3 regions of the Streptomyces sp. NBC_01142 genome follow, and region 1 is predicted to be linked to each of the others. Evidence: riboswitches for the same ligand, from Rfam matches in the RefSeq annotation. Region 1 holds a riboswitch; each other region holds the start of a gene.

The links. A riboswitch is a leader RNA that binds a small molecule or an ion and turns the genes downstream of it on or off. The one in region 1 is predicted to bind cyclic di-AMP.
Positions count from the first base shown of each region.
Region 2: linked by a shared signal. The riboswitch ahead of OG883_RS12495 (M23 family metallopeptidase) and the one ahead of OG883_RS08035 (M23 family metallopeptidase) in region 1 are both predicted to bind cyclic di-AMP.
Region 3: linked by a shared signal. The riboswitch ahead of OG883_RS27905 (transglycosylase family protein) and the one ahead of OG883_RS08035 (M23 family metallopeptidase) in region 1 are both predicted to bind cyclic di-AMP.

Region 1 is NZ_JAPEOR010000001.1:1,731,949-1,742,460, reverse strand. Features, by position in the region: gene OG883_RS08060 (alkaline phosphatase family protein) at 1-978, opposite strand, end outside; gene OG883_RS08055 (DUF5998 family protein) at 978-1,562, opposite strand; gene OG883_RS08050 (GNAT family N-acetyltransferase) at 1,600-4,575, opposite strand; gene OG883_RS08045 (HPr family phosphocarrier protein) at 4,750-5,031, shown strand; gene OG883_RS08040 (GntR family transcriptional regulator) at 5,214-5,891, opposite strand; gene OG883_RS08035 (M23 family metallopeptidase) at 6,160-6,930, opposite strand; cyclic di-AMP (ydaO/yuaA leader) riboswitch at 6,943-7,107, opposite strand; gene OG883_RS08030 (pitrilysin family protein) at 7,336-8,724, opposite strand; gene OG883_RS08025 (pitrilysin family protein) at 8,721-10,079, opposite strand; gene OG883_RS08020 (DNA topoisomerase (ATP-hydrolyzing) subunit A) at 10,238-10,512, shown strand, end outside.
Region 2 is NZ_JAPEOR010000001.1:2,732,710-2,743,221, forward strand. Features, by position in the region: gene OG883_RS12460 (aspartate aminotransferase family protein) at 1-1,186, shown strand, start outside; gene OG883_RS12465 (XRE family transcriptional regulator) at 1,247-1,867, shown strand; gene OG883_RS12470 (DUF6126 family protein) at 1,876-2,019, shown strand; gene OG883_RS12475 (tyrosine-protein phosphatase) at 2,069-2,881, opposite strand; gene OG883_RS12480 (alpha-galactosidase) at 3,065-5,182, shown strand; gene OG883_RS12485 (IS110 family transposase) at 5,243-6,439, shown strand; gene OG883_RS12490 (GH36 C-terminal domain-containing protein) at 6,447-6,596, shown strand; cyclic di-AMP (ydaO/yuaA leader) riboswitch at 7,364-7,519, shown strand; gene OG883_RS12495 (M23 family metallopeptidase) at 7,524-8,507, shown strand; gene OG883_RS12500 (SGNH/GDSL hydrolase family protein) at 8,701-9,492, shown strand; gene OG883_RS12505 (carbohydrate kinase family protein) at 9,591-10,469, opposite strand.
Region 3 is NZ_JAPEOR010000002.1:2,302,724-2,313,235, forward strand. Features, by position in the region: gene OG883_RS27875 (cyclopropane-fatty-acyl-phospholipid synthase family protein) at 1-744, opposite strand, end outside; gene OG883_RS27880 (NAD(P)/FAD-dependent oxidoreductase) at 1,042-2,427, opposite strand; gene OG883_RS27885 (Ppx/GppA phosphatase family protein) at 2,806-3,732, opposite strand; gene OG883_RS27890 (DUF501 domain-containing protein) at 3,729-4,316, opposite strand; gene OG883_RS27895 (septum formation initiator family protein) at 4,412-4,894, opposite strand; gene eno (phosphopyruvate hydratase) at 4,998-6,290, opposite strand; gene OG883_RS27905 (transglycosylase family protein) at 6,543-7,226, opposite strand; cyclic di-AMP (ydaO/yuaA leader) riboswitch at 7,230-7,403, opposite strand; gene OG883_RS27910 (transglycosylase family protein) at 7,670-8,584, opposite strand; gene OG883_RS27915 (cytochrome P450) at 8,707-9,942, opposite strand; gene OG883_RS27920 (nucleoside triphosphate pyrophosphohydrolase) at 9,939-10,512, opposite strand, start outside.

The sequences.
Region 1 (10,512 bases):
CCAGAACTGCTCACCCAGCACCTCGCGCCAGACGGTGAGCACATCGGCCTCCGCGCCGGGGACGGCATAGACGTGGCGGGCCCGGCCCTCGCCGCCCAGCAGGGCGACTCCGGCGCGCAGCTCCCAGTCCTCGTCGAAGTCGATGCGCGACTGCTCGTCGAAGGGAATGTCGATCATTCCGTGGTCCGCGGTGACGTACAGGGCGGCGCGGGGCGGAAGTTGCTCGGCGAGCCGCTGCGCCAGCCGGTCGACGTACATCAGCTGGCCGCGCCAGGCGTCGGAGTCCACACCGAAGCGGTGGCCCTTGCCGTCGACGTCGCTGTAGTACGTGTAGACCAGCGACCGGTCCCCCGCGGCCAGTTGCTCGGCGGCCAGATCCATGCGCTCCTCGCCGGAGAGCCGGCCCAGGAAACTGCCGCCGCTGAGTGCGATCTTGGTGAGCGGGGTGTGCTCGAAGGTCGGCGAGGACACCTGCGCGGTGTGCACACCCGCTTCGTCGGCGAGCTGGAAGACCGTGGGGTACGGCTGCCACACCCGCGGGGAGGTCCACGGCTTCCAGCGCAGCTGGTTCATCAGCTCGCCGGTCTCCGGATTGCGCGCGGTGTAGCCGGGCAGGCCGTGTGCGCCGGGCGGCATACCGGTGCCGACGGAGGCCAGCGAGGTGGCGGTGGTGGCGGGGAAGCCCGCGGTGATGGGCCGTCCCGTGCCGCCGCGCGAGGTGGCCAGCAGCGAGGTGAGGTACGGGGCCTCGTCCGGGTGGGCCTTGATCTGCTCCCAGCCGAGGCCGTCGATCAGGAAGACGCAGTTCCGGTCGGCGGGGGTCAGCTCGGGGATGCTCTGCGTGAGCCCCGGTACGCCCTGGCCGGCGGCGAGCGTCGGTAGCAGATCGGCGAGCGATCCCGTGCCGTACTCGGGGACGGGCGCGGTGTCGAGGGCGAGCGGAACGGGGTCGTCCGGCCAGATTGCAGGCTGGGCCATCAGCGCGTGGCTGCCGTGGCTTCGGAGAGCGCCTGGGCGAAGGTGAGGGTCTGGCGGACCGTGTCCGGGCCGTCACCGGCCTCGCTGACGCGCAGGCTCAGATCGTCGGCGGTGGAGTTGCCGGTGTAGCCGTGGTCCGCCTCGCAGTTCGGGTCGCCGCAGGCGGCGGGCTCCAGGTCGAGGCGGGAGACGGCACCCCAGCCGATGGTCAGGACGACCTCGCGGGGCAGGGTGCCGGGGGTGTACGACTCCGGGTTGGCGACCACGCGGCTGACCACGACCGAGGAGATCCGGCCAAGCTTGACCGATTCCGTGGAGGTGGTGGCGTACGGCGTCGGGGAGCTGGAGTCGGCGGCCTGCTCGTCGGTGTGGCTGACGATGAAGCGGTTGACCGTCAGAACGAGGACGGTGACATGGCGGCGCACCTCGTTCGCGTCGAAGGTGGTCTCCTGGTGCACCAGGTACGACGCGATCTGCTCGCCTCCGACAGCGGCCTCCACCGCTTCGGCCACGAGGGCCGGGTAGTAGCCGCTGCGCTCGATCGCCGCGCGCAGCCCCTGGGTCGTCGTACCGGTCTTCGCCATGCGGTCCATCCTACGGGGCCTCGGGCGTGGCGAGCGCTCAGTAGCTGGGGAGTCTGCGGGGTCCCAGGTCGGTGCGGGCGGGCGGGGGCGCGAGCCGCACGGATGCGCCGAGTACGGAGAGGCCGGACTGAGCGACAACGACCGGTTCGAGGCTGATCGCGACCACTTCCGGATGGTCGTCGACCAATCGTGACACGCGCAGCAGCAGCTCTTCGAGGGCCGGGGTGTCGACGGGCGCGGAGCCTCGCCAGCCGAAGAGCAGCGGCGCTGTCCGGATGGACCTGATCAGCTCGGCGGCATCACGGTCGGTGGCGGGGACGAGGCGGTGCGCGGTGTCGCCGAGCAGCTCGGAGGCCGCGCCGGCCAGCCCGAAGGAGAGCACGGCGCCGACAGCGGGATCGATGGCGGCGCGTACGACGGTGTCCACGCCGCGCGGGGCCATCGCCTGGACGACGGGCTGGAGCTCCTCGGGCTTGCCGAGGACATCGGTCAACTCCCGGTACGCCTGACGCAGTTGGGGCTCGTTGGCCAGATCCAGCCGTACGCCGCCGAGGTCGGCGCGGTGGCGCAGATGCGGGGCGGTGGTCTTGAGGGCGACGGGGTAGCCGAGGCGGTCGGCGGCTTCCACGGCGGCGTCGGGGCCGGGCGCGGGCAGGGCAGGCCGTACGGAGATGCCGTACCGGCCCAGGAGCTCGTGGGCGGCGGCGGGGTCGAGGGTGATGCCTCGGGGGTCGGTGACCTCGGCGATGAGGGCGTCGATCTGGGCGGCGGCCCCGGTCTCGTCGATGTTCTCGTACTCGGGGACCTTTCCGGGCTCGGCGGCCTGCCGGCGCCACTGGGCGTACTTCACGGCTTCGGACAGAGCGCGGACGGCACGCTCGGCGGCGGGGTAGGCAGGGATACGGGCCGGGTGGGGACCCGTCGCGGGGGCCGGGGCCGCGTAGCGGTCGGCTGCCGAAACGGGGGATGCGGTCGGAGCCGGCGGGCGACGGGTGGGGGCGGTCGGAAGCGGCGTGGCGGTGTGCGGGGCCCCGGCCCCGGCGACGGTGTGGGGGGCCGAGGTCCCGGCGACGGTGTGGGGGGCCGCAGCGACCGCGTGCGCGGTGGCCCGTGTGCCTCCGTCCTCGGTGGTCCGCGTCACCGTGCTCGACGCTGCCGCCAGGGCTTCGGCCAGCCCCCCGATCTCCACATGGACCACCGCCACCGGCTTGGCGGGGGACGCCATGGCCGCCTCGTGCAGGGACGCCGCCAGCACCTCGCCGTCACCTGATTCCGTGACGCCGTTCTCGCCGACCCACGGGATCGCCGTCACCACCACCGCGTCGCAGCCGTCGTCCCGCAGGGCATCGGCGAGGGCGGCGCGGAAGTCCGCGGGCGTCGCGGCCGTCGTGAGGTCGCGGGGCGGCCGCGGACGCAGGCCCTCCGCGAGACAGGCGTCGTATGTGAGGAGGCCGAGGGACTCGGAGTTGCCGAGGATCGCCACGCGCGGGCCTGCGGGCAGGGGCTGGCCGGCCAGCAGCAGGCCCACGTCGACGAGTTCGGTGACGGTGTCGACCCGGATCACGCCCGCCTGGCGGAGCAGGGCCCCGACCGTGGCGTCGGGGATACGGGTCACCGGCACCGCGTGCCCGGGAGGCGTGCTGCCGCTGTGCCGGGCCCCCTTCACCACGACGACCGGCTTCACCGCCGCCGTACGCCGGGCGAGGCGGGTGAACTTGCGTGGATTGCCGATCGATTCGAGGTACAGCAGGACAACATCGGTGTCCGGGTCCTCGTACCAGTACTGCAGGAAGTCATTGCCGGACACATCCGCGCGGTTACCCGACGAGATGAAGGACGACAGGCCGGCGCCACGCCGGTGCAGGCCCGACAGCAGGGCGATGCCGATCGCGCCGGACTGGGTGAACAGACCGATGCGGCCGCGTGCCGGGGACTCGGGGGCGAGGGATGCGTTGAGGCGGACGGTGTCCGAGGTGCTGATGATGCCGAAGGAGTTCGGTCCGATGATCCGCATCCCGTACGAGCGTGCCTGCCGCACCAGGTCGCGCTGGCGTTCCCGGCCCGCGGCGCCGCTCTCGGCGTATCCGGCGGTGAGGACGACCAGGCCCTGGACGCCGTGCTCGCCGCAGTCGGCCACCGCTTCCGGCACCCGGTCGGCCGGGACGGCGACGACCGCGAGGTCGACCGCCTCCCCGATCTCCCCGACCGAGCGGAAGGCCGGGACGCCGTCCACCTCGCCCTGGTCCTCGGCGAAGGCGCGGTTCACGGCGTACGTACGGCCGGTGAACCCTGCCTCGAGAAGGTTGCGCAGCGCGGTGCGGCCCACGCCACCGGGTGCGCGGCCGACGCCGACGACGGCGACCGAACCCGGAGCGAGGAGGCGCTGCACGGAGCGGGCCTCCGCGCGCTGCTCGCGGCCGCGCTGGACCGCGAGGGACTCGGCGGTCGGTTCGAGATCGAGGGTCAGATGGACGGAGCCATCCTCGAAGCTGCGCTTCTGGGTGTAGCCCGCATCCCGGAACACCTTGATCATCTTGTTGTTGGCGGGCAGCACCTCGGCGGCGAAGCGCCGGATGCCGCGCTCGCGGGCGACCTCGGCGATGTGCTCGAGCAGGGTGGAGGCGACGCCGCGCCCCTGGTGGGCGTCCTGGACCAGGAAGGCGACCTCGGCCTCGTCGGCGGGGGCACTGGCGGGCCGGCCCTGTGCGTTGATCCGGTCGTAGCGGACGGTGGCGATGAACTCGCCGCCCACCATGACCGCAAGACCCACCCGGTCCACGTAGTCGTGATGGGTGAAGCGGTGGACGTCCTTGGCGGAGAGCCGGGGGTAGGGCGCGAAGAACCGGTAGTACTTGGACTCGTCCGAGACCTGCTCGTAGAAGCTGACCAGCCGCTCCGCGTCCTCGGTGGTGATGGGCCTGATGCGCGCGGTGCCGCCGTCGCGCAGCACCACGTCCGCCTCCCAGTGATCGGGGTAGGCGTGGTGCTGATCCTGCTCCGGCGGAGGCTGCATGGGAGAAAGCCTACGGCCGAGTCACCGGTCGCGGGGGCCGTTGGTGCGGGGCACTCTGAGGAGGGCCGACGGCCGGACAGCTGCGGCTCCGAGGTCGGCATGGAGCACGCCGCACCACATGAGAGACTGGTCTAGACAACCGCTAGTACGTGCCAAGACTTGAAGGGCAACACCATGGCTGAGCGCCGCGTCAATGTCGGCTGGGCCGAGGGCCTTCACGCCCGCCCCGCCTCCATCTTCGTCCGTGCCGCCACGGCCGCCGGCGTCCCCGTGACGATCGCCAAGGCTGACGGCAACCCTGTCAATGCCGCCTCCATGCTCGCGGTGCTCGGCCTGGGCGCGCAGGGCGGCGAGGAGATCGTGCTCGCCTCCGACGGGGACGGCGCCGACGCCGCCCTGGACCGTCTGGCAAAGCTGGTCGCCGAGGGGCTCGACGAGCTTCCCGAGACCGTCTGATCCGGCTCATTGATTAAGCCCCGGCAGAGCCGTGGTGTCCCGAATTCGGGGCACCACGGCTCTGTTCTTTTCCGGGTCCCAATCCACGGCCGGGAAGTCTCGGCCCATGGCCTTGTCAAATGAATTCGGGCAGCAGAATAGAGCTCCCGCGAATATCTCCCCTTTTGTATACGGCGCGGCTGTTAATGCCGGACGCTCGCCGTGTGTACGGCATGTTGCGAAGTCCTCACCCGCTCCTGGCGGCGCAGCCGGTGGGCGGCGGCGGCCCGTTCGGCATGCAGGGCCGTCAGCGCCCGGGCCCGTTCCCCGTCGCCGCGCGCCACGGCGTCCACGATCGCGCCGTGCTCGGCCCACGACTCGACCGGGTGGGCGGGCTGCTCCACGGCGTACATCCAGGCGATCTTGTGCCGCAGCTGGGTGAGCAGGGCGGTCAGCCCGGGGCTGCCGGAGGCCTGGGCGAGCGTCTCGTGGAACCAGGCACCCAGGGAGCGCAGATCCTCGCCCTGACCGCGGCGAGCGCGTTCCTGCCCCAGTCTGACCAGGCCGCGCAGGACTTTGAGATGCGCCTCGGTACGGCGCTGGGCGGCGCGGGCCGCTCCCAGCGGCTCCAGCAGCATCCGGATCTCCAGGAGGTCGGCGGCCTCCTGTTCGGTGGGTTCGGCGACGCAGGCACCGGCATGGCGGCGCGTGGTGACGAACCCCTCGGACTCCAGGGTGCGCAGGGCTTCACGCACGGGGACCCGGGAGACGCCGTAGCGACGGGCCAGCTGCTCCTCGGCGAGCCGACTGCCGCGGTCGAATACACCGGAGACGATGTCGTCGCGAATCGCCGTGCATACCGAGTGCGCGGGAATGCGCATGACCGAACCTCCGCTTTAATCCGCGCGAAACGCAGCCCATTGATGCCTGTTCGGTAACTCTATTGCAGTGAGGCAGATTTTCCGATGGCAGACCGGAATCCACGGATATCTTCAGGCCAGGACTGCGCCGGGAGCACCGATGCCCGCGGGCCGCACACGCCGAAGGCCCCGGCGGTGAGCCGGGGCCTTCGGTCGGAACGCAGGATCACACGGAGCGCGGATCAGGCGGGTGCAGCACCACGCGGGTTCCGCATCAGGCAGGAGCGGGTCAGACGCTGACGCCGTGCGCGCGCAGGTACGCGACCGGGTTGATGTCGGAGCCGTACTCGGCGGTGGTCCTGGCCTCGAAGTGGAGGTGCGGGCCCGTGGAGTTGCCGGTCGAGCCGGAGACGCCGATCTGCTGGCCCGGGGTGACGCTCTGGCCGACCGAGACGCCGATGGACGCGAGGTGGCCGTACTGCGTGTAGGAGCCGTCGTTCATCTTGATCACGATGTTGTTGCCGTACGAGCCGCCCCAGCCGGCCTCGACGACGGTGCCGGAGCCGACCGCCACGACCGAACTGCCGGACGGGGCACGGAAGTCCACGCCGGAGTGGCTGCCGGAGGACCAGAGCGAGCCGCCGGCCTGGTAGCCGGTGGTGACCTGCGAACCGGAGACGGGGAGCTGGAAGGAGTTCAGACGCTTGCGCTCGGCCTCGCGGGCGGCGCGCTCCTTGGCCTCGCGGGCCTCCTTGGCGCGGGCCTCGGCCTTGCGCTTCGCCTCAGCCTCGGCCTTCGCCTTGGCGGCGGCCTGCGCGGCCTCCCGCTCCTGGGCCTCGGCCTGGTCGGCTATCTGGTCGGCGAGGGAGTCGGCGGCCACGACCTGGGTCAGGCCGGTGTCCTCGACGCCGGTGGCGTCGGAGTCGGCGGCCAGCGCCGGGGAAGCGAGGGTTCCGATGACGCCGGTGGTGGCGAGGGCCGCGACGCCGGCGATGTTCGCGCTCCTGCGCGACATCCGGCTCGGGGCACGGTGCTTCCCGGTGGCACGGGTGAACGCCATGAAGTGGCTGATCCTTTCCTTCCTTCTCGCCTACCGGGTTAGCTGACGGGTTCGGAGCAGGAAGGTCTCCTACGGGCCCCTCCGCACGGGTGCGAAGGCGTCCGATTCACCCCAGGGACTGAATGGGTCCCCGGCTCCCCAGGCTCGCGCCTGACGGGGACTCGGCGATGGCTGCCCGATGCCGCGGATGCGGCGGGCTACTGGCGGACAGCCGGACCGACGCTAGGCGGGCCGTCTTTCAATCGCCAAACAGACAGGCCGTTTTGTAGCGCACGCCACAGGGCAGACAGGCAACCTCTCCCGCAAAGCGGACATAAGACGGAACCCCGACATCGCACCTGACGCCGGGGTTCCGCTTGCTTCTTCAGGTTGTTCGCCGCTTCGGCCGACCGCCGGGGCGATCAATCATCCTGTGACAACGGTCACTTCGCCGATGCCCAGCGCCCTGACCGGCTCCTCGATCTGCGACGCGTCGCCGACGAGCACCGTCACCAGACGGTCCACCGGGAAGGCACTGATGGCCGCGGCCGTCGCCTCGACCGTGCCGGTCTCTGCCAGGCGTGCATACATCTGGGCCTGGAAGTCGTCCGGGAGGTACTGCTCGACCTGGTCGGCGAGCGTGGCCGCGACGGATGCCGCCGTCTCGTACTTCAGCGGGGCGACGCCCACCAGGTTCTGCACGGCGACATCGCGCTCGGCGTCGGTGAGCCCCCCGGCCGCGAGGGTGCGCAGCACCTTCCAGAGGTCGTCCAGTGCCGGTCCGGTGTTGGGGGTGTCCACGGAGCCGCTGATGGCGAGCATCGAGGCACCCGTCCCGTCGGGGGCGGAACGCAGCACCTGGCCGAAGGCCCGTACGCCGTAGGTGTAGCCCTTCTCCTCGCGCAGGACGCGGTCCAGCCGAGAGGTGAGGGTGCCGCCGAGGCAGTACGTGCCCAGCACCAGCGCCGGCCAGACGCGGTCGTGGCGGTCCGGGCCGGTGCGGCCGATGAGCAGCTGCGTCTGTACGGCGCCGGGCCGGTCCACGATCACCACACGGCCGGTGTCGTCGGCGGTGATCGGCGGTACGGGGCGGGGCGCCGCGGTGTTGCCGGTCCAGGTGCCGAGGGTGTCGGCGAGCACGGCGTCCAGGTCGACGCCGGTGAGATCGCCGACGATCACCGCGGTGGCGGTGGCGGGCCGGACATGCGCCTCGTAGAAGGCCCGTACGGCCGGGGCGTCGATCCGCGCCACGGTCTCCTCCGAACCTTGGCGGGGGCGCGACATGCGCAGGGAGGCCGGGAAGAGCTCCTTGGACAGCTGCTTGGCGGCCCGGCGGGCCGGGTTGGCACTCTCGTGCGGGATCTCGTCCAGCCGGTTGCGTACGAGCCGCTCGATCTCGTTGTCGGCGAAGGCGGGCGCACGCAGTGCCTCGGCGAGCAGACCGAGCGCCTTGGGCAGCCTGGAGACCGGGACCTCCAGCGACACACGGACACCGGGGTGGTCGGCGTGCGCGTCGAGAGTGGCGCCGCAGCGCTCCAGCTCGGCGGCGAACTCCTCCGCCGTGTGCTTGTCCGTTCCCTCCGACAGAGCGCGCGCCATGATCGTGGCAACGCCGTCGAGGTCCTCGGGCTCGGCATCGAGCGGGGCGTCGAGGGAGATCTCGACGGCCACCACCTGCTGGCCGGGGCGGTGGCAGCGCAGCACGGTCAGCGCGTTGTCCAGCGCGCCGCGCTCGGGGGCCGGGAACGCCCAGGGCCGGGCAGTACCGGCCGTCGGCTGCGGATGGAAGTCCATGGTCACGGCAGCGTCGGTCACTGGTCCGCCCCCTCGTGCTCGTCGTTCTCGGCGTTCTCGTCGCTGTCGTCGGCAGAGAGGGGCTCGTAGACCAGCACCGCCCTGTTGTCCGGGCGCAGCCGGGCCTTGGCGACCGCCTGCACCTCCTCGGCGGTGACGTCCAGCACCCGCTGGACGGCGGTCAGCGCCAGCTGCGGGTCGCCGAACAGCACGGCATACCGGCACAGTTCGTCGGCGCGGCCGGCGACCGTGCCCAGCCGGTCGAGCCACTCGCGCTCCAACTGGGCCTGCGCGCGCTCCATCTCCTCGGCCGTGGGCCCCTCGGCGGCGAACCGCGCCAGCTCCTCGTCGACCGCTGCCTCGATCTGCGGCACCTCGACACCGCCGGACGTCTTGACGTCCAGCCAGCCCAGCGAAGGCGCGCCGGCCAGCCGCAGCAGGCCGAAACCGGCCGCGACGGCCGTCTGGTCACGGCGCACCAGGCGGTTGTGCAGCCGCGAGGACTCGCCGCCGCCCAGGACGGTGAGCGCCAGGTCGGCGGCGTCGCACTCGCGCGTTCCGTCGTGCGGCAGCCGGTAGGCGGCCATCAGCGCCCGGGCCGGTACCTCCTCGTGGATCTCCTCGCGCAGTTGCTCACCGATGTTCTCCGGGAGCGAGCCGTCGCGCGGCGGCTGCTTGCCGTCGTGGGAGGGGATGGAGCCGAAGTACTTCTCGATCCAGGCGAGCGTCTGCACCGGGTCGATGTCCCCGACGACCGACAGCACGGCGTTGTTCGGCGCGTAGTACGTACGGAAGAAGGCGCGCGCGTCCTCGAGGGTCGCCGCGTCCAGGTCGGCCATCGAGCCGATCGGGGTGTGGTGGTACGGGTGGCCCTCCGGGTAGGCGAGGGCGGTCAGCTTCTCGAAGGCCGTGCCGTACGGAACGTTGTCGTACCGCTGGCGGCGCTCGTTCTTGACGACGTCGCGCTGGTTCTCCATCGACTCGTCGTCGAGCGCGACGAGCAGCGAGCCCATGCGGTCGGCTTCCAGCCAGAGCGCCAGCTCGAGCTGGTGCGTGGGCATGGTCTCGAAGTAGTTGGTGCGCTCGAAGCTGGTGGTGCCGTTCAGCGAGCCGCCGGCCCCCTGCACCAGCTCGAAGTGGCCGTTCCCCTTGACCTGGCCGGAGCCCTGGAACATCAGGTGCTCGAAGAGGTGAGCGAGGCCGGTACGGTCCTTGACCTCATGGCGCGAACCGACGTCGTACCAGAGGCAGACCGCGGCGACCGGGGTCAGGTGGTCCTCGGAGAGCACCACGCGCAAGCCGTTGTCCAGCCGGTGCTCAGTCGCTGTCAGGCCGCCGGAACCGGCCTGCGCTGTGGCCGTGTGACCCATGGGCATGTACGTCCCTTCGATCGCGATACGGAGAAGTCCTGCCACTGTATGCAAGCGCAGTGACACCTGGCGAAGTTCCCGGGTCGCGGTCGGCGTTGTCAGTGGGACGGTCCACAATGGTCGGCGTCAGTTCAGACCTGGTACGCGAAGGAGCAGCAGCCGCGATGGCCCGCCGCAGCACGAAGACCCCGCCGCCGGACGATTTCGAGGAGAAGATCCTCGACATCGACGTCGTGGACGAAATGCAGGGCTCCTTCCTCGAGTACGCGTACTCGGTGATCTACTCCCGGGCCCTGCCGGACGCACGTGACGGAATGAAGCCGGTGCACCGCCGGATCGTGTACCAGATGAACGAAATGGGCCTGCGCCCCGACCGCGGCTATGTGAAGTGTGCCCGCGTCGTCGGCGAGGTCATGGGTAAGCTGCACCCGCACGGAGA
Region 2 (10,512 bases), 1.0 Mb from region 1:
GGTGATGGGGCTCGGCCGGCACCACCCCGTCGTACGCAAGGCACTGCACGACGTCCTCGACGCCTCGCTCGCGGACCTGACGCGCTTCGACTGCCAGCCGCTGCCGGGGCTGCTGGCGGAGAAGCTGCTCGCGTACAGTCCGCACCTGGACCGGGTGTTCTTCGGGAACAGCGGCACGGAGGCGGTCGAGACCGCGCTGAAATTTGCCCGGTACGCGACCGGGAAGCCGAGGATCCTGTACTGCTCGCACGCCTTCCACGGGCTCACCGCCGGATCCCTCTCGGTCAACGGGGAGTCGGGCTTCCGGGACGGATTCGCGCCGCTGCTGCCCGACACGGCGATCGAGCTCGGTGATCTGGCCGCGCTGGAGCGGGAGCTGACGCGCGGCGATGTGGCGGGCTTTGTCGTGGAGCCCATCCAGGGCAAGGGCGTACAGGCGACACCGCCCGGATTCCTGTACGCGGCACAGGAGTTGCTGCACCGGCACCAGGCGCTGCTGATCGCCGACGAGGTGCAGACCGGCCTCGGCAGGACCGGCGACTTCTACGCGTACCAGTACGAGGTGGGGGTCGAGCCCGACCTCGTCTGTGTCGCGAAGGCACTTTCGGGCGGCTACGTACCGGTCGGTGCGACCCTCGGCAAGGACTGGATCTTCAAGAAGGTCTACTCGTCGATGGACCGGGTGCTGGTGCACTCGGCCAGCTTCGGCTCCAACGCCCAGGCGATGGCCGCCGGACTCGCGGTGCTCTCGGTGCTGGAGGACGAGCATGTCGTCGCGAACGCGCGGGTGACGGGCGAGCTGCTGAGGTCACGGCTGGCCGCGCTCGTCGACCGCTATGAGCTGCTGCATGAGGTACGGGGGCGCGGCCTCATGATCGGCATCGAGTTCGGCCGACCGGACTCGATCAAGCTGCGCAGCCGCTGGACCATGCTGCAGGCGGCCCGCAAGGGTCTGTTCGCGCAGATGGTGGTGGTGCCGCTGCTCCAGAAGCACCGCATTCTCACCCAGGTCTCCGGCGACCATATGGAAGTGATCAAGCTGATTCCGCCGCTGACCATCGGCGAGCGGGATGTGGAGCGGTTCGTGGAGGCGTTTACGGCCGTGATGGACGATGCCCACGGTGGTGGCGGGCTGATGTGGGACTTCGGCAAGACACTGGTCAGGCAGGCCGTCGCGAATCGCTGAGACTTTTGCCTCTGGGGCAAAAAGTTTGCCCCAGAGGGAAAATCCTGGCGCAATGGGTTCATGCAGAGCCACCACGGGGAGCAATCCCCCGACCCCGGATCTCCTGACGGAGGGTCGGCCACCACGCTGCCCGAGGTCGCGCCACGTCTGCGCGATCTGCGCCGCCGCCGAGGCCTCACGCTGGAAGCCGCGGCCCAGCGGGCGGGGCTCTCCCCCGCCCATCTCTCGCGGCTCGAGACGGGCCACCGCCAGCCGTCGCTGCCGATGCTGCTCGCACTCGCCAGGACCTACGGTACGACCGTCGCCGAGCTGCTCGGTGAGCAGGCGCCCGAGCGCCGGCCCGTCATCCGGGCCGGAAGCCGGGAGCCGGCCGCGGCCGACGGCTGGACCTACCACCAGGCCGGTGGACCCGGGCGGGCGATGCAGGCGCTGCGGCTGGTGGTTCCGTACGGCGCCCAGGGCGATGTGGTGCGGGTGCATCCCGGCGAGGAGTGGCTGTATGTCCTCGCCGGACGGCTGCAGCTCACCTTGGGGGAGACGGTGCACGAGCTGTCCCCCGGAGACAGCGCGCACTTCGACTCACAGACCCCGCACCGCATCGCGGCGGCCACGCGCGACGGGGCCGAGCTGCTGTTCGTTCACACGCTGCTGCAGAGCCCCGACCTCCACCCGCACACCTGAGATCAGAAATGAGGACTGCTGTGTCCGAACACGACGAGGAGAAGAAGTTTCCCCGGGGGCTGGTCATCCGGCTCTTCGCCTATCTGGTGGCGGGCCATCTGTTCGCCGGGTTTCTCTATCTGCTGTTCCTGCTGGGCGGCCAGAACCAGTAGCCGTCCAGCGCCCCGCTCACGCCTGTCTCACGCCTCTCTCACGCTGGTCTCACACCTCGTCGAGAAGGCGCTCGCGCAGCCGCTCGCGGGTCTGCGGGCTGACCTTCAGGCCCTCGGTGAGGTAGCGCTCGGTGGTGCCCCAGGTCTGTTCGATCGTCTCGAAGGCCGCGGCCAGGTACTCGGCACGCGCGTCGAAGAGCGGGCTCAGCAACTCCATCACTTCGGGTGACATCCCCGCCGGGGAGTTGTCGTTGCGGCGGACCACGTAACGGCGGTGCGGGTCATTGGACTTGAGATAGTCCGCCTCGATGGCGTCGCGCTCGACGCCGACCGCGAGCAGGGACACCGCGATGGAAAGCCCCGCGCGGTCCTTGCCGGCCGCGCAGTGCATCAGCGCCGGGACGCTGTCCTCGGCGAGGGCGTGCAGGACGCTGCTGTGCTCGGCGGTGCGGTGCTTGATGATCGTCCGGTACGACGCCGACATCCGGCCGGCCCCCTTGCCGTCCGACAGTATCGACTTCAGCTGGTCGAGATCGCCGTCCCGGACCATCTTCCAGAACTCGGCGCCCTCCGCCGGATCGGTGAGCGGCAGGTTCACATTCCGTACGCCGGGCAGCTCGACGTCGGGCCCTTCCAGCTTCTGGTCGGCGGCATTGCGGAAGTCGAAGATGGTGTGCAGGCCGAGGGCGGCGAGGAACGTGGCGTCGCTCTCGGTCGCGTGCGCGAGATGGCCACTGCGGAAGAGCCTGCCGTACCGCACCCGCCGGCCGTCCGCAGTCGGCAGACCGCCCACGTCACGGAAGTTGCGAACTCCGGTCAGCTCGGGCTCTGTCGACGGGACCTGCGGCAGCTGCTGCGTCACGAGGGCTCCTGAAGAAGGACGGCCGCCGGCGCTGCTCGCCGACGATGGCGTGTTCTCGACGATACGACATCGATTCGTACGGCAATCATCTCGGCCACTGCCCGCAAGGGCGTTGTCCCCGCGGCGGTTGACGGCGGATGATGTGCGGGCCTGTGCGGATCTGTGAGAATCTGAGAGGTCGGGATGATTGAGAGCGTTGGCAACGGTCGTATGTGGGTTCTCTCCGGATCCGCAAGCAGTTATGCCTTTTGTCTTACAGGTGCCGACGAGCTACTGCATCTTCACTGGGGTCCACGGATCCGCGGGGTTGACGCGGAGGCGCTCGCGGCCCAGGGCCCGCCGCCCTACTGGCCGTTCGAGTCGCAGCTCGACGGGCACGAGGAGTATCCGGTCGAGGGCGGGCCGCGCTTTGTCAGGCCGTCCCTGTCCGTCCGTACGGAGACGGTCCGCGGCACCGAGTGGACCTTCGGCGACGCCGTGGTGGACGGCGACGAGCTGCGGCTCCGCTTCACCGACGCCGCGCACGGCCTCGGCCTCACCCTGCACCACCGGATGCGCGCCGACGCCGATGTCATCGAGCGCTGGGTCACCGTCGCCCATGAAGGGGACGGTCCCGCCCTGGAGCTGCTGCGCGCCGATGCCGCCGCATGGACGCTGCCCCGGCGCGATCGCTGGCGGCTGAGCCAGCTGCACGGCCGGTGGGCGGCCGAGTCCCTGCTCGTACGGTCGGAGCTGACCTACGGCGAGAAGGTGCTGAGCAGCCGTCGCGGGCACACCGGACACCAGCATCTGCCCTGGGTCGCGCTGGACCCGGACGGAGCCACGGAGGAGCGGGGCGAGGTCTACGGCTGCGCCCTGGGCTGGTCCGGATCGTGGCGGATCGCCGTACAGCAGCTGCCCGACGGACTGGTGCAGATCACCGGCGGAGCCGGCTACGACGACTCCGGGCTGCTGCGCCTCGCGCCCGGTGAGTCGTACACCTCACCCGTCTTTGCCGGGCTGTGGAGCGAAGGAGGCTTCGGCGGGGCCAGCCGGGCCTGGCACGCCTGGCAGCTGGCCCATGTGATCCCGGACGCCCGGGCCGGGCGGCCGGTGCTCTACAATTCCTGGGAGGCCACCGGCTTCGACATCTCCGAGGAGCAGCAGCGGGAACTCGCCCGGCGGGCCGCGGCCATGGGCGTCGAGCTCTTCGTGGTGGACGACGCCTGGTTCGGGCAGCGGACCAGCGACCGAGCCGGACTCGGCGACTGGACCCCCAGTGCCGAGCGTTTCCCGCGCGGCCTCACGCCGCTCGTCGGCGAAGTGCACGCGCTGGGGATGCAGTTCGGGATCTGGGTCGAGCCGGAGATGGTCAACGCCGACAGTGAGCTGTACCGCGCCCACCCGGACTGGGTGCAGCACCATCCGGGGCGGGCGCGGACCGAGTTCCGCAACCAGCTCGTGCTGAACCTTGCCCGCGAGGACGTACAGGTCTACCTCTGGGAGCAGTTGGACGGGCTGCTGAGCAGCGCGCCCATCGACTATGTGAAATGGGACTTCAACCGCTGCTTCACGGACGCCGGCTGGCCCGGCGAGGAGTATCCGCAGAAGCTGTGGGTCGCGCATGTGCATGGGCTGTACGCGCTGCTGGACCGGCTGCGGGCCGCGCATCCCGGTGTCGCCTTCGAATCCTGCTCGGGCGGCGGCGGCCGGATCGACCTCGGGATCCTCTCCCGGACCGACCAGGTGTGGACCTCCGACAACACCGATCCGCTGGACCGGCTCGCCATCCAGGACGGCTTCACGCAGCTGCACCCGGCCCGGGTCATGGCGGCATGGGTCACCGACAGTCCCAACCTCCAGCTCAATGGCCGCGTCAGCACCCTGCGATTCCGCTTTGTCAGCGCGATGGCAGGAGTGCTCGGGGTCGGCGGCGATCTTGCGGAGTGGAGCGAGGAGGAGCTCGCCGAGGCGCGCGGCTGGGTGGATCTCTACAAGAAGATCAGGCCCCTCGTTCAGCACGGCGAGCTGCACCGGCTGCGGGCGCCCGAGGGCGGGCTCAGTGCCGTGCAGTACCTGCTCGGGGACGAGACCGTGGTTCTGGCCTGGCTCCAGGCGCAGCACTACGGAGAGCAGCCGCCGAGGCTCAGGCTGCTCTACCTTCTTGATCGGGTTGGTCCTCCCATTCGTAGGGTGAGGACACCCAGGGGTGTCGGGTGTGGCTATCAGGCTGCTGCCGACGGTGGCTTCCCTCGCTTCGCCGCCCGGCGCCCCACGACGACTCGGCCGCCGATTAGGAAGTGCGAACAAGTCGCTGAGTAGAGCAATGCCGGCGAGGTCGTCCGTGGTACGAACCGTACGAATACGCATGGCAGGAGCGCGATGAGCCGGATATGGGTGGGCATCGACAGCGGCAAGGGCCATCATCACGGCCTTGCGATGGACGCCGACAGCAAGACATTGCTCTCGCGGCGGGTCGCCAACGACGAGCCCGAGCTGCTGAAGCTGATCGGTGACGTCCTCGACCTGGCCGACGGCCGTCAGGTCACCTGGGCCATCGACATGACCGGGGGCGAGCCCGCGCTGCTGCTGGCCCTGCTGGTCAGCCACGGCCAGGAGGTCCTCTACATCCCCGGCCGCCTGGTCAACCGGGCCTCCGACGGCTACCGCGGTGAGGGCAAGACCGATGCCCGCGACGCCTACGTGATCGCCGACCAGGCCAGGATGCGCCGCGACCTGCGGCCCATCCGCCCCGGCGACGAAGCCGCCATCGAGCTCAAGCTGCTGACTGGACGCCGTGCCGACCTTGTCGAGGACCGCACCCGCGTGGTCAACCGCCTTCGCGGCACCCTGATGAGCATGTTCCCGGCCCTGGAACGGGCCCTGGACGTGACCAACGCCGGACCGCTCAAGCTGCTGACGGGCTACCAGACCCCGGCCGCGATCCGCCGCACCGGCACCTCGCGGCTGACCAAGTGGCTGGCCAACCGCAAGGTCCGTAACGCGAGGGCCCTGGCCGAGGCGGCGGTCGGGGCCGCCGAGCGCCAGCACACCTCGATCCCAGGGGAGAAGACCATCGCCAGGCTGGTCCACACCCTGGCCGAGGAGGTGATGACCCTCAACGAGCAGATCTCCGAGATGGACAAGCTCATCGAGGGCCGGTTTCGCGAGCACGAACTCGCCGACATAGTCCAAAGTGTTCCGGGCATCGGCACCGTGCTCGGTGCGGAGTTCCTCGCCGCCATCGGCGGCAGCCTCGACGAGTTCGACTCCCCGGACGCCCTGGCGGCCTTCGCCGGTGTCGCTCCCGCGCCGCGTGACTCGGGCAAGGTCAGCGGCAATCTCCACCGGCCCATGGCATACCACCGGCGATTGCAGCGGGTGTTCTACACCTCCGCGCTGGTCAGCATCCGATGCGATCCCAACTCCCGGAAGTTCTACGACCGCAAACGCGCCGAGGGGAAGAAACACGTCCAGGCCGTGCTCGCCCTCGCCCGCCGACGCGTCAACGTCCTATGGGCCCTGATCCGCGACCGACGGTGCTACCAGGTCGCACCCCCAGTGACACCGGCTGCTTGACAACAACATTAGGAAGCGCGGAATCGATCCCTCGGCGGCGTACGAATGCCTGGACACCAAAGCCGTCCACCGCGGAGCCGTACTGCTGCACCACGGACTGCACACCGGGCTGAAAGGTGACATGGACGCCACCGTGATCCGGCTGCGGCGCCGCTGACCGGGCCCGGGCCGTCACCGGCATTCTTCGCAGCAGGGAACCGGGCGTATCCCGCTCCAAGGAATTGCGGCGACTTCCGCGTCCGGCGCCCACCGAGATTTTCCCGGCGCCGATGAGCAATCCGGTCGCCACCGGCCCCGGTGGTCGGCATGTACGCGGAAAACGCCCGGCTGGATTTGCCCTCGGCGATACCGCATTCGCCACGACGGCCAGAAGGCTTCCGCGGGTCGTCCCGAGGACGGCCGTACAGGCTCGTCGCGACGGTGACCGACGTCACCCGCGGGCTGCTGCCGCCGGCTGCCCGACAGGGAGGCAGTGAAGGGTGATTCGTGGCGGTTTGTCCGATTTTGAGGTCGGGGTCCTTGCCCGTACGGAGGGGAGGTCATGGTCGAACCGGATGACCGCCCCGGTGAATTCCTGCGGTCATAGCAGGTATTGAGGCTTCGGGTGGCAAGTGGGGGTGAACGTCATTAAATGATGCTTCTGTCCGTATTGGACGATTCGACATAACGTGCCCCATCTACAAGGGAGATGGGGCCTGGCTCGTGAGCAGGATCATATCCGTGACGGTGTGTGGTGATTCTGTGGAGGCGAATTCCGTTGTCAGGGGGAAAGTTGGGCTGCTGAGTCCACGGAGGGTGACCGGAATTCTGCGGACATGTCACAGGGATCATTGGCCCGCGAATGTGATGGCTTGTACCCGCCCGACCGACTCGCTTACGGTCACCGTCAATCCGGACGGACCGCCTCATCCTGCCGCCGACCGGAATTCGAACCCACCCACGTGTGGCAGGAGCGGGGGACCCAGGTAGTACGCCGATTCCGGAGTTCCGGAGCGGCTTGGGGTGAAGTCGTGCAGCAGCGCGACCGGGCATCTCCAGCCCGAACCCGACAGCTCACCTCGCCGGCGCCGGAGAGGAATGCGCCATGCCCGCAAAGGGTAAGCACCGCCGTCCCAAGTCCAACCCGATCACCCGCGGATTCGTCGCCGCAGGTACGGGTGGCGCCGCCATCGCACTTCCGCTCATCGGTGCCACCGGCGCCCACGCGGCAGGCAGCACGACGCCCGCCGCCGCGCCGGAGAAGGCCGTGACCGCCTCCTCCTTCTCCTCCGCCTCCAGTGCCGCCGCGGCACCCGCGGCGCAGAAGAACGCCGCCCCCACCGTCTACTCCGTCGTCTCCGGCGACTTCCTGTCGAAGATCGCCGACGAGCACGACGTCCGCGGCGGCTGGCAGAAGCTGTACCAGGACAACCGTGAGGTCGTCGGTGACGACCCCTCGCTGATCCACCCCGGCCTCAAGATCACGATCGGTGCGAAGTCGAAGGCCAAGGCCCCGGAGAGGGCCGAGCCGAAGGCCGAATCGAAGCCCGAGTCGAAGCCCGAGCCGAAGCCCCGTTCGGAGAAGAAGGCCAAGTCCTCGCCCAACTCCGCCGCGGACTCGGCCTCGTCGTCCGCGCCGCAGCCCTCGTCCAATGACTCCGGCAGCGGTGCCGCGCGCGGCTCAGGCTTCACCGCCCCCGTCGACGGCGCGAGCATCAGCACCGCCTACCGTGCCTCCGGCGCCATGTGGTCCAGCGGCTATCACACCGGTGTCGACTTCGCCGCGGCCTCCGGCACCAGCGTCAAGTCCGTCGGTGCGGGCACCGTGGTCTCCGCCGGCTGGGGTGGCTCCTACGGCAACGAGGTCGTCATCCAGCACAGCGACGGCAGCTACTCGCAGTACGCCCACCTCTCCTCCCTCTCTGTCTCCTCCGGCGAGAGCGTGACCGGCGGCCAGCAGATCGGCCTCTCCGGCTCCACCGGAAACTCCAGCGGCCCGCACCTGCACTTCGAGATCCGCACCGGTCCCAGCTACGGATCGGACGTCGACCCGCTTGCCTACCTGCGCCAGCACGGCGTGTCCATCTGACGTCTGCTCACCTCTCTGACGTCTGGTCACCGCTCTGCGCTGACGACTTCTCCCCTCGCGCCGCCGTCCCGTGGTGCGAGGGGAGTCGTCGTATTCCGGGTTGGTCGAAACTTGACCGGTGGTATAGATCACCCCTCGTCAACCCCTCCTTACGGTCGCGTAGGTCACATCCATAAGGGAAAGATGTGGTCTTGTGGCAGACGATTCGAGAACAGGGAAAAATGGCATATTCGGGTCGTACGCGGCGATTGGTGACAGTTTCACCGAAGGTGTCGGAGACCCGGGCCCCGATGGGATGTACGTCGGCTGGGCGGACCGTTTCGCGGTCCTGCTCGACGACCGCATGCCGGAGCACACCTTCAGGTACGCCAATCTCGCGGTACGCGGCCGTCTTCTCGACCAGATCGTCGAGGAACAGGTCCCCAGGGCAAGGGAACTCGCCCCGGATCTGGTGACGTTCTGCGCGGGCGGCAACGACATCATCCGGCCCGGCAGCGACCCCGACGACGTCGCGGAGCGCTTCGAACGGGCGGTCGCCGACCTCGCCGGTGCGGTCGGCACCGTCATGGTGACCACCGGCTTCGACACGCGCGGAGTGCCGGTCCTGCGCCATCTGCGCGGCAAGATCGCGACATTTACCGCGCATGTACGGTCCATCGCCGACCGCTACGACTGCCCCGTCCTCGATCTGTGGTCGCTCAAGTCCGTGCAGGACAGGCGTGCTTGGGACAGCGACCGGCTGCATCTGTCACCCGAGGGCCACACTCGGATCGCGCTGCGCGCCGCCCAGGTACTCGGGCTCGACGTGCCGGCCGACCCCGACCAGCCGTGGCCGCCCCAGCCGCCGCGCGGCGCGCTCGACGTGCGTCGCGACGACATCCAGTGGGCGCGCGAACATCTCGTGCCGTGGATCGGGCGCCGGCTGCGCGGCGAGAGCTCCGGCGACCATGTCGAGGCCAAGCGCCCGAACCTGCTGCCCCTGTGACAGCCGGCGTGCGGGGTGCGGCAGACCTGTCCCGCTGACCGGGCGCACGGCCCGGCCCCGGGGCGGTCGAAGCGGAGCGAGGCGTACGAACCAGCGCGTCAGGCCCCGGCGGCCGACAACAGCTCGGCCTGGCCGATCGGCGTACTGCCCTCTCCCGTACAGGCATACGCACCCGCCACCGCGCCGAGGCGGGCGCTCTCCTCCAGGCCGAGGCCGGACAGCCTGCCGTACAGAAAGCCGCAGACGTAGGCGTCGCCCGCGCCGTTGGAGTCGACCACCGGGGCCGGCGGAGCGGTCGCCGGGATGGGGCGCGGGGTGCTGCTGCCGTCGCGGGTGAGGAGATACGAGCCGCCCGCGCCCGCCGTCGCCACCACCGCCTGCGCCCGCCCCTCGCGCAGGATCTCCCGCATCACCGACGCTATGCGCTCGCCCGCGCCCGCCGCGCTGAGGAAGACCAGGTCCGAGCGGAGCGCGAACTCCCGGTGGTGGTCGGCCAGTCCGTCCCAGTCGTGCAGATCGGTGGAGACCGGGACGCCCAGCGCCTCGATGTCGTCGTAGAGGAACCGGGTGAAGTTCGTGATCGAGAGATGTACGTGGCGGGTACGCCGCAGATGAGGGAGATAGAAGTCCCGCGGCATCCGCAGGTCCGCGGGATCGCGGGCGTCGTAGAAGGACATCCGGCGCCCCGAGGAGTCGACGAGATTGACCGCGCGCCGCGTCCCGGCCGGGGAGATGAGCGGCTCGAAGTCCACGCCGCCCGCGGCGAGATGCTCACGGACCTGCCGACCGGGCCAGTCGTCGCCGATGTAGTCGAGGAAGGTGACATTCAGCCCGAGGGCCCGGCAGCCCAGGGCCACGTTGCCACCGGTGTGGCCGGGCCATTCGCGGATCGGGCCCACCCCGACGGAGTCGGCGAGCGGAACCGGCAGGGAGTCGACCCGGACGACCGAGTCCACCCCACTGCCCCCGATGACCAGCACCCCGTGAGGGAGATGGTCCGTCTGCTGATGTTGCGGCTGC
Region 3 (10,512 bases), on a different contig from region 1:
GATCCGGTCGGTGAGGCCTTCTTCCGCGATGCGCTTGCGCGCGTAGGCGGCCTGCTCACGGGAGAGGGTGACGCCGGTGACCTGGACGCCGTACTCGCGGGCGGCGTGGATGGCCATCGAGCCCCAGCCGCATCCGACGTCGAGAAGCCGGTCGTCCTCCTTCAGGGCGAGCTTGCGGCAGATGAGGTCGAGCTTGTCGCGCTGGGCGTCTTCGAGGCTTCCCCCGTCCTCCCAGTAGGCGCAGGAATAGACCATGGAGGGCCCGAGGACGAGCTCGTAGAAGTCGTTGCCCACATCGTAGTGGTGGCTGATGGCCCGCTTGTCGCGGCGCTTGGTGTGCAACGGCCCCAAGCGGCGGCGTACTTCTTCGGCGGGCGGGGGCGGCGGGGGCAGTACGCCACCGGCTTTCAGCAGCCCGAGGGCGGCGGCGCGCAGCCGCGGGTCGAACACGGGATGAACGGCGCCCCGGTCGTCGTCGCGCTCCCAGATCAGCCCGGCGAGCAGACCGAGGGCGGTGTACAGATCGCCGTCGATGTCGATCTCCCCGGCGACCCAGGCCCGGGCGAGCCCGAGCTCACCCGGCCTCCAGAGCAGCCGGCGCAGCGCGCGCCGGTGCCGGATGACGAGGGTGGGAGCGCCTGGGGGCCCGGACTCGCTGCCGTCCCAGGCCCGGATACGGACCGGGAGCGGGGCCCCCAGCAACTCCTCGGCAAGAGTGGTCAGCCGCAGCGCGGCGTCGGCCATGGCACACACCTCCGTGACGGTGGATCCCAGAAATGCTCCACACCACGCGGCGTGGCTGCGCGGTGCACTTCAGTGAACAATGCGACCACCCTGCGTGCTTCCCGACATCACGCAATGCCGTGACAAAGGCATGTTGTGGCGTGTGGAGTACCTCACATACCCCTTACGGCGGCTACGTGCCCCAAAAAGGGCAGGATGCCCCGAGAGGTGTGCGGGTGGGGAGTTGCTGCCCGCGCATGACGAAGGGGCCGCCCGCACCACGGATGGCGGGCGGCCCCTTCGGGGCAGTGCTCGGGACTAGGAGGCCTTCGCCTTTTCGGCTTCCGCCTTGGCGGGGGTGACCGCCGGGGCCGGCTTGGCCGCCTCGTAGAACTCCTCACGCGGCGTCTCCATCGCGCCGAGGGAGACCACCTCACGCTTGAGGAACATCGCCAGGGTCCAGTCGGCGAAGACGCGGATCTTGCGGTTCCAGGTCGGCATCGCCATGCCGTGGTAGCCACGGTGCATGTACCAGGCGAGCCGGCCCTTGAGCGTGATCTTCACCTTGCCCATGACGATCATCGCGACGCCCTTGTGCAGGCCGAGCCCGGCCACCGCACCCTTGTTGGCGTGGCTGTACGTCGTCTGCGGGAAGCCGCGCATGCCCGAGATGACGTTGTCGCCGAGGATCTTCGCCTGACGCAGCGCGTGCTGGGCGTTCGGCGGGCACCAGGCGTTCTCGACGCCGGCCTTGCGGGCGGCGATGTCCGGGACCTGGGCGTTGTCGCCCGCGGCCCAGATGTAGTCGGTGCCCTGGACCTGGAGCTTCTCGCTGCAGTCCACGTGGCCGCGCGGGCCGAGCGGCAGGCCGTAGCGGGCCAGCGCCGGGTTCGGCTTCACGCCGGCCGTCCACACGATCGTGCTGGAGTCGACCTCGAGGCCGTTCTTCAGCACCACGTGGCCGTCCACGCAGGAGTCCATCGAGGTGGAGAGGTAGACCTCGACCCCGCGGCCCTCCAGGTGCTCCTTGCCGTACTTGCCCAGCTTCGGCCCGACCTCGGGAAGGATCTTGTCCGCGGCGTCGACCAGGATGAAGCGCATGTCCTCGCGCTTGACGTTGGAGTAGTACTTGGCCGCGTCGCGGGCCAGGTCCTCCACCTCGCCGATGGTCTCCGCACCGGCGAAGCCGCCGCCCACGAAGACGAAGGTCAACGCCTTGCGGCGGACGTCCTCATCGGTCGTCGAGTCGGCCTTGTCCAGCTGCTCGAGTACGTGGTTGCGCAGGCCGATGGCCTCCTCGATGCCCTTCATGCCGATGCCCTGCTCGGCGAGGCCGGGTATCGGGAAGGTACGGGAGATCGCGCCGAGCGCGACGACCAGGTAGTCGAAGGGCAGCTCGTACGCCTCGCCGACCAGCGGCGCGACGGTGGCGACCTTGCGGTCCTGATCGATGGTCGTGACGCGACCGGTGAGCACCTCGGCCTTGGGCAGAACGCGTCGCAGCGGTACGACGACGTGCCTCGGCGAGATGCTGCCGGCGGCGGCTTCGGGGAGGAAGGGCTGGTACGTCATGTACGAGCGCGGGTCCACGACCGTGACGGTCGCTTCCGCGTAACGCATCTTCTTCAGAATGCGTCGAGCTGCGTACAGGCCTACGTACCCACCGCCTACTACGAGGATCCTGGGACGCTCCGTGGTGCTCATGCCATCGAGTATCCACCCCCCTCGGAGGGGGTGCTCGTGAGCCCCTTCACAAGGTCCCTACACCGCTCTGCTACACTGCGCGGCCCACGTGACCGAGGTCATGGCGCCACAGGGGGACCACGGTGTAAAGGCAAACGCTGTTCGCCCCTCGTGAGCTGGCCCCTAAGGGCCAACCCGAGGTGGACCACCGGTCCCGTGACCGCCCCCGCAACGCGCCCGGTACCGTCCGGAATGCGCGCGCCTGAGCCCAATGGAGGAGCGGCGGGGGGCTTTCCACCCCTCACGGCCCCCATCAGGGACCTTTTCCTTGTGAAGAACTTCACGAAGTTCGTTGCGAGGCAGCCGTGAAGCGGCCGCCAGCCGGTCCCCGGGCGGGCCCTAGACGATCGACCAGGCGATCCCGTCGAGGATGTCGTGCTCGCTGACGACCACGTCCCGGGCCCCGATCCGCTGCATGATCGTGAGCAGTACCAGCGCCCCCGCAGCGATGACGTCGACCCGGCCCGGGTGCATCACACCGATCGCCGCGCGCTCGTCGTGGGTGGAGTTCAGCAGCATGCCGGTGACGTCCTGGACCTGCTCGTAGGAGATCCGCGCGTGATGGATCGCCGCCGAGTCGTACGCGTCCAGGCCGAGCGCGATCCCGGCCACCGTGGTCACCGAACCCGCGAGCCCGACCAGCGTCCGCGCCTCGTCGATCGGCACCGTCTGCTCGGCCAGATCGAGCGCCGCCTCGACGTCGGCGCGTATCGCGGAGATCTGCGCCGGGGTCGCCGGGCTGCTCGGCGCGTGCCGCTCCGTCAGCCGTACACAGCCGATGTCCACGGACCGCGCGGCCCTGACGTGCTCCTCGCCGACGACGAACTCCGTCGAGCCGCCGCCGATGTCCACCACCAGGTACGGCTGGGGCAGATCGGTGCGCCCGGTGAGCTCCCTGGTGGCGCCGGTGAAGGAGAACTCCGCCTCCTGCTCCCCGGTGATCACCTCGGGCTCGACACCCAGGATGCCCAGCACCCCGCGCACGAACTCGTCCCTGTTCTCGGCGTCGCGCGAGGCGGAGGTGGCCACGAAGCGGAGCTTCTCCGCGCCGTGCTCCTTGATCACGGCGGCGTACTCACGGCATGCCGCGAAGGTCCGCTCCAGCGCCTCGGGCGCGAGCCTCCCGGTCCGGTCCACGCCCTGGCCCAGCCGGACGATGGTCATCCGCCGGTCGAGGTCGACCAGCTCCCCCGTATCGGGGTGGGCATCGGCGACGAGGAGGCGGATGGAGTTCGTACCGCAGTCGATCGCGGCGACCCGGGTCACTGCTTGTCCCCTTGTCCCAGGTCTTCTGCTGCGTCTTCTGCGTCTTCTTTTGCGTTTTCCCCGACGCTCGCGCACGGAGTCACGCACGGCCCCTTGCTCCACCACTCGGGGAGCATGGCGATCGCCTCGTCGCCCAGCGGATTGACGCCCGGGCCGGCCGCCAGCGAGTGGCCGACGAGAACATGCAGGCACTTCACGCGGTCGGGCATGCCGCCCGCACTGGGGAAGCCCTGCAGCACCTCGATGGCGTCGCGGCGCGCGATGTAGTCCTCGTGAGCGGCGCGGTACGCGGCGGCCAGCTCCGGGTCGTTCGCCAGACGCTCGGTCATCTCCTTCATGACGCCGTTCGCCTCGAGCGTGCCGATCGCCGACGCCGCCCGCGGGCAGGTCAGGTAGTACAGCGTCGGGAACGGGGTGCCGTCGGGGAGGCGCGGAGCGGTCTCGACGACATCCGGCTGTCCGCACGGGCAGCGATGCGCGATCGCGCGCAGACCGCGCGGCGGGCGGCCGAGCTGCTCCTTGAACGCGGCGATGTCCGCGTCGGTCGGCTCGGTCGGGTCGGTGGTGGGAGGAGGGGTTTCCATGCCTGCCTTGTTCGCTTCTGCTGCTCTGGGGTTCTGCGGATCCTGCGGATCTGCGGTTCAACGGGGGCTACGTGCGCCACGGGTGGTGCTCGGGGTTACGGGTGCTGCTTGCGGTCGGCCTTGTCGACGCCGTCCCAGACGTTCGAGTACCAGGGGCGGTCCGCCGCCCCCTCTTCGGAACGGCGCCTCTCGGCGGCCTCGGAGCCGATCATGATGTAGCCGGTCTCCCCCGGATGCACGAGATGGAGGTGCTCACGGGCCAGCCGCTGGATGTACATGTCGTCCTGGAGGCGCGCCTTCTCGTCCCGGAGCTGCTCCACCACCTCCCGGGCCTCGTCGATGCGGCGCTCCTGGTCGGCGATGTCGGCACGCTGGGAGACGTACTGACGCATCGGATACGCGAGCGCGACAACCAGGGAGCAGACGATCAGCGCAAGGAAGGCCGCCCGGCCGGTGAGCCGGGAGCGGCGGGCCTGCCGGCGGTTCTGGGAACGGTAGACGCGGGCGGCGGTCTGCTCACCGAGCAGCCGCAGGCTGGTCGCTGTGGAGAACCGGTCCCGGTCCCCTCTGCGTGCCATGGTCTCGCCCTCCCATTACGCGCGTACGTCCCCGGACACGGTACGGGACCGCGGCCGGGGACGTACGTACGACTGGCTAGCGCTCAGCCCTTGCCCCGCTCAATCAGTTCGACGAGCGAAACCGGGGGAAGGCGCTGCGCCCGGCGTACACCGCGGCGTCGTCGAGGATCTCCTCGATGCGCAGCAGCTGGTTGTACTTGGCGACGCGCTCGGAGCGGGCCGGGGCGCCGGTCTTGATCTGGCCGCAGTTGGTGGCGACGGCCAGGTCGGCGATGGTGACGTCCTCGGTCTCGCCGGAGCGGTGGGACATCATGCACTTGAAGCCGCTGCGCTGCGCGAGCTCCACGGCGTCCAGGGTCTCGGTCAGCGAGCCGATCTGGTTGACCTTGACGAGCAGCGCGTTGGCGGCGCCGTCCTCGATGCCGCGGGCCAGACGCTCCGGGTTGGTGACGAAGAGGTCGTCGCCGACGATCTGGACCTTGGTGCCCAGCTTGTCGGTGAGGACCTTCCAGCCGGCCCAGTCGTCCTCGAAGAGCGGGTCCTCGATGGAGACGAGCGGGTACGCCGCGACGAGCTCCTCGTAGTACTCGGTCATCTCGGCGGCCGAGCGGGACTTGCCCTCGAACTCGTACGAGCCGTCCTTGTAGAACTCGGACGCGGCGACGTCGAGCGCGAGCGCGATGTCCTTGCCCGGGACGTAACCGGCCTGCTTGATGGCCTCGAGGATGAGGTCCAGGGCGGCGCGGTTGGAGTCGAGGTTCGGCGCGAAGCCGCCCTCGTCACCGAGACCGGTGGACAGACCCTTGGTCTTCAGGACGGACTTGAGGGTGTGGTAGACCTCGGCGCCCCAGCGCAGGGCCTCGGAGAAGGACTCCGCGCCGATCGGCGCGATCATGAACTCCTGGATGTCCACGTTGGAGTCGGCGTGCGACCCACCGTTGAGGATATTCATCATCGGAACGGGCAGCAGGTGCGCGTTCGGGCCGCCGAGGTAGCGGAAGAGCGGCAGGTCGGAGGCCTCGGAGGCGGCGTGCGCCACGGCGAGGGAGACGCCGAGGATGGCGTTGGCGCCGAGGGAGGACTTGTCCGGGGTGGCGTCCAGGTCGAACATCGCCTGGTCGATCAGGCGCTGCTCGGTGGCGTCGTAGCCGACGAGCTCCGGGCCGATCTGCTCGATGACGGCGAGGACGGCCTTCTCGACACCCTTGCCGAGGTAGCGGTTCTGGTCACCGTCGCGGAGCTCGAGAGCCTCGAACGCACCGGTGGAGGCGCCGGAGGGAACAGCAGCACGACCCGTGCTGCCGTCGTCGAGGCCAACCTCGACCTCGACCGTGGGGTTGCCTCGGGAGTCCAGGATTTCCCGGGCTACGACGACGTCGATGGACGGCACGAGCATCTCCTTATGGGATGTGACGCTATGAGGTGCAGGGTCTCATTGGCCTTGCGGCAAGAGCCTAACCGGCTCCGGGACATCAGCCGGCCGATGCCCGCCCCCTGGGACGAAAAAGCGCATGAACAGCCGCGTACGGGAGAAAGCGCACCGAACCTACCTGCCGGTAATGGGTTCGCGTGCCGCTGACAGGCAAAACCCCGGCCCGGCGCGTACGGGGGAATAGGCGCCGGACCGGGGGGCTCTGGGGCCCGGGGGTCAGCTCAGGTGGAGCTGCTGGCCCGGGTAGATCACGTCGGCGTCGTCGACGATGTCCTTGTTCAGGTCGAACAGCTTCTTCCAGCCGCCCTCGACCTTCTTCTCCTCGGCGATCGTGCCGAGGGTGTCGCCGGCCTTGACCTTGTACTCGCCGTCGCCCTTCTCGAAGCCCTTGGCGGCGGGCTTCGCGGCCGGGGCGGGGGCCTCGGCGCGCTCGGAGCGGGTGGTCGGGGCCTCGGCGCGCTCCGGGGCGGGAGCCGGGGCCGGGGCCTGGGACGGCTCGGCGGAGCCGCCGTCGTTGGCGGCGTTGGACAGGCCCACGCCACAGCTCGGCCAGGCACCCTTGCCCTGGCCGGCCAGGACCTTCTCGGCGACCGCGATCTGCTGGGACTTGGAGGCCTGGTCGGCCGACGCGGCGTAGGCGGTGCCGCCGTACGCGGCCCAGGTGGAGGACGAGAACTGCAGGCCGCCGTAGTAGCCGTTGCCGGTGTTGATGGACCAGTTGCCGCCGGCCTCGCACTGGGCGACCTGGTCCCACTCGGACGTGGTCGCGGCGGAGGCGGAGGTCGCGCCGAGCAGCGGGGCGGCCACGGCCGCACCGGCGACACCGGCGAGCGCGGCGATACGGGAAGCGCGATGGAAAACGGTCGGGCGACGGTGCTTGCCATTGCTGAAACGCAGCATGGAACTTCTCCTCACCGACGCCTACGAGGTGAGCTGTCGGGTTCGGGCCAAGTGAGTTGCCCGGCCGCGCGTCCAGCGCGCAGCTTCACCCCAAGCCGTGATCGGCCGTTCATCCTCAACGGCCGGGTCCGGCGCTTACCTTGGGTCCCCCGCTCCTGCCTTCGGCGCTCTGAGCGACGAGTACTCCCCCCGACCGACGGCAGGATTCGGCGTGACGGTCAGTGGTGCCCGCGGTGGCGAGCGGTTCCGACCGTAAACACAGCGCTCCCCGATGTTCAAAAGAGGAACATCGGGGAGAAAACACCCATCTCGCCACTCGGGGAACTCTCGTTTCCGCAGGTGAGGGGCGGAAGCAGCGGTTCCGCCGGGCAAGCTGCACCAGTTGGGGCAAAGAGACCCTTGTCTCACTTACACAGAACCGGACATAAGACCGCGAACTGCCGCTACTTCAGGTCCAGATCGAGGCTCTGGCCAGGGAGGATGAGGTCGGGATCCGCACCGAGGGCCTGCTCGTTCGCCTCGTAGATCGCGGACCAGCCGCCGGGCACCTCACGCTCGTCGGCGATGGCCCAGAGACTGTCGCCGGGGCGGACGGTGTACTCGCCGGGATCGACGTCCGCGACGCCGGCCGTGTCACGCGCCGGACCGTCACCTCGCGAGGCATGACGACCCGTTTCGCGCTCATTGTCCGTATTGCCCGGCTCGACCTTCTCCGGGGCGGGCCCGCCGCGGTGCTTGCCGCTGCCGGCATCCGTGCCCGCCTCGGCGGAGTCGGGTGCGGCCGACTCGGCGGGCCTGGCCGGCTCGGTGGCCTTCTTGGGCGTGTCCGACCCGGCGGGCGAGGGCTCGGTCGACGGCTCAGCGGACCCGGAGGGCTCGGTGGCCTTCTCGGGTGTGGCCGACCCGGCGGGGGCGGACGGCTTCGCCGGAGTGCTCTGCCCATCCGACGGCAGGCCGCCCGGGTCGACGCCGGTGTCGGCACCGTCGTCCGTCAGCCCGGCGATCGGCGAGCAGCTGGGCCACGCCTCGGGGCCCTGCGCGGCGAGGATCTTCTCCGCGACCGCTATCTGCTGGGAGCGGCTGGCGAGATCGGCTCGGGGCGCGTACGTCGTACCGCCGAAGCTCTGCCAGGTCTCCTGCGAGAACTGCAGCCCGCCGTAGTACCCGTTGCCAAGGTCGGCACTCCACATGCCGCCGCTCTCGCACTCCGCGACGCGGTCCCACATGGAGGCGTCGGCGGCGGACGCCGAGGTCGCGCCGAGCAGCGGGATCGCGATGGCCGATCCCGTCACCCCTGCCGCGACGACGAGGGCCGGAGCCTGGCGGGGACGACGATGACGGCCATTGCCGGAGCGCATGCGGTTGCCTTTCGCGTAACTGCCGAGACGACGGTGAAGGTAGCCGCATCGAACGCGAGTCACAAGTCGATACAGCGGAGATCACGCGGAAGTCACAGTTTTGACGCAGCGTCAGATATACGTCAGATGCGCGAAGGGGTGAACTCCACCGGCAGCGTGCGCAATCCACGCATAATGAGCCCCCCACGCCACCGCAAATCGGCCGGATCGCCCGCAAGCCTCAAGTCCGGCATTCTGCTGAGCAGCGTCGCGAGTGCGGTCTGTCCCTCCAGTCGCGCGAGCGGCGCGCCGAGGCAGTAGTGGATGCCGTGCCCGTACCCCAGATGCTGGTTGTCGCGCCGGGAGAGATCGAGGGTGTCCGGAGCGGTGAAGCGCTCCGGGTCCCGGTCCGCGGCCGCGAGGACGACCAGTACGGGATCGCCCGCCGCGATCCGCTCCCCGCCGAGCGTGAGCGGCTCGGTCGCGAACCGCCAGGTCGCGAGCTCCACGGGCCCGTCGTAGCGCAGCAACTCCTCGACACCGGTGGCGAGTAGACCGCTCTCCCCCTTTGCCAGGGAGGCCTGGAGCCGCTCGCGCTGCTGCGGGTTGCGCAGCAGCGCGTAGACCCCGTTGCCGATGAGATTGACCGTCGTCTCGAAGCCCGCGAAGAGAAGGATGAAGGCCATCGCCGCGGCCTCGTTCTCGGTGAGGTGCTCGCCGTGGTCACTGGCGCGGATCAGCCCGGAGATCAGGTCGTCACCCGGCTCCACCCGCTTCCGGTGGATCAACTCCGCGAGATAGCCGCGCATCTTCTTCACCGAGCGGGCAACTCCGCCGCGCGGCCCGCCACCGTGACGGATCATCATGCCCGCCCAGTCGCGGAAGTCGTCCTGGTCCTCGCGCGGGACACCGAGCATGTCGCAGATGGCATAGATGGGGAGCGGGAACGCGAACTCGTGAATCAGGTCAGCCTCCCCCTTCTCGATGAATCCATCGATGAGCCGGTCGGTCAACTCCTGCACCCGCGGGGCGAATTCGGCGACCCGGCGCGGGGTGAACGCCTTCGACACGAGCCGCCGCAGCCGCGTGTGGTCGGGCGGGTCGATGTTCAGCAGATGCGTCATCAGCTCCGCCTTGCGCTCGCCCGGGATTCCCGTCTTCCCCCTGGCGTGCGCGGGCTCGGCGTGGTGCGCCGGATTCTTCGACAGCCGCTGGTCGGCGAGAGCCTGCCTGGCATCGGCGTACCGCGTCACCAGCCATGCCTCGACCCCGCTGGGCAGTGTCGCTCTGTGCACCGGCTCGTGCTCGCGCAGCCAGGCGTACGCCGGATACGGATCGGTGGCGAACTCCCAGGTGAACAGCTCCGGCCGAGCGCTCACTCCTGCCCCTCGGCGGCACGGACCGCGTCCCGGTAGGCGCGGGCGGCGGCGCGCAGGGCGGCCTCCGGGTCCTCGCCGTTCGCCTCCGCGCGGACGGCGAGTGCGAGCAGGGCGTACCCGATGCCCTCGCCGGCGGGCAGCGGCACCTCGAGGCCCGCCGTCCGTACCCGCGAAGCCAGCTTGGCCGCCAGCGCGAGGCCGGGCTGGCCGAGCGGGATGCCGTCGGTCACCGAGTCGCGCTGCTTCTCGATCGCCTTCGTACGGAGCCAGTGCTCCCGGACCTCCTCCGGTGTCTCGGCGGTCGCGTCGCCGAAGACATGCGGGTGGCGGTGGATCAGCTTCTCGACGATCGTCCCGGCGACGTCGTCGATGGAGAACGGCTCGGCCTCGTCCTCCTGCGCGATGGCCGCATGAAAGACGACCTGCAGGAGTACGTCCCCGAGCTCCTCGCGCAGCTCGTCGCGGTCGCCGTCCTCGATGGCCTCGACGAGTTCGTACGCCTCCTCGATGCCGTACTTGGCGAGTCCCTCGTGCGTCTGCTGCGAGGACCAGGGGCACTCGCGCCTGATC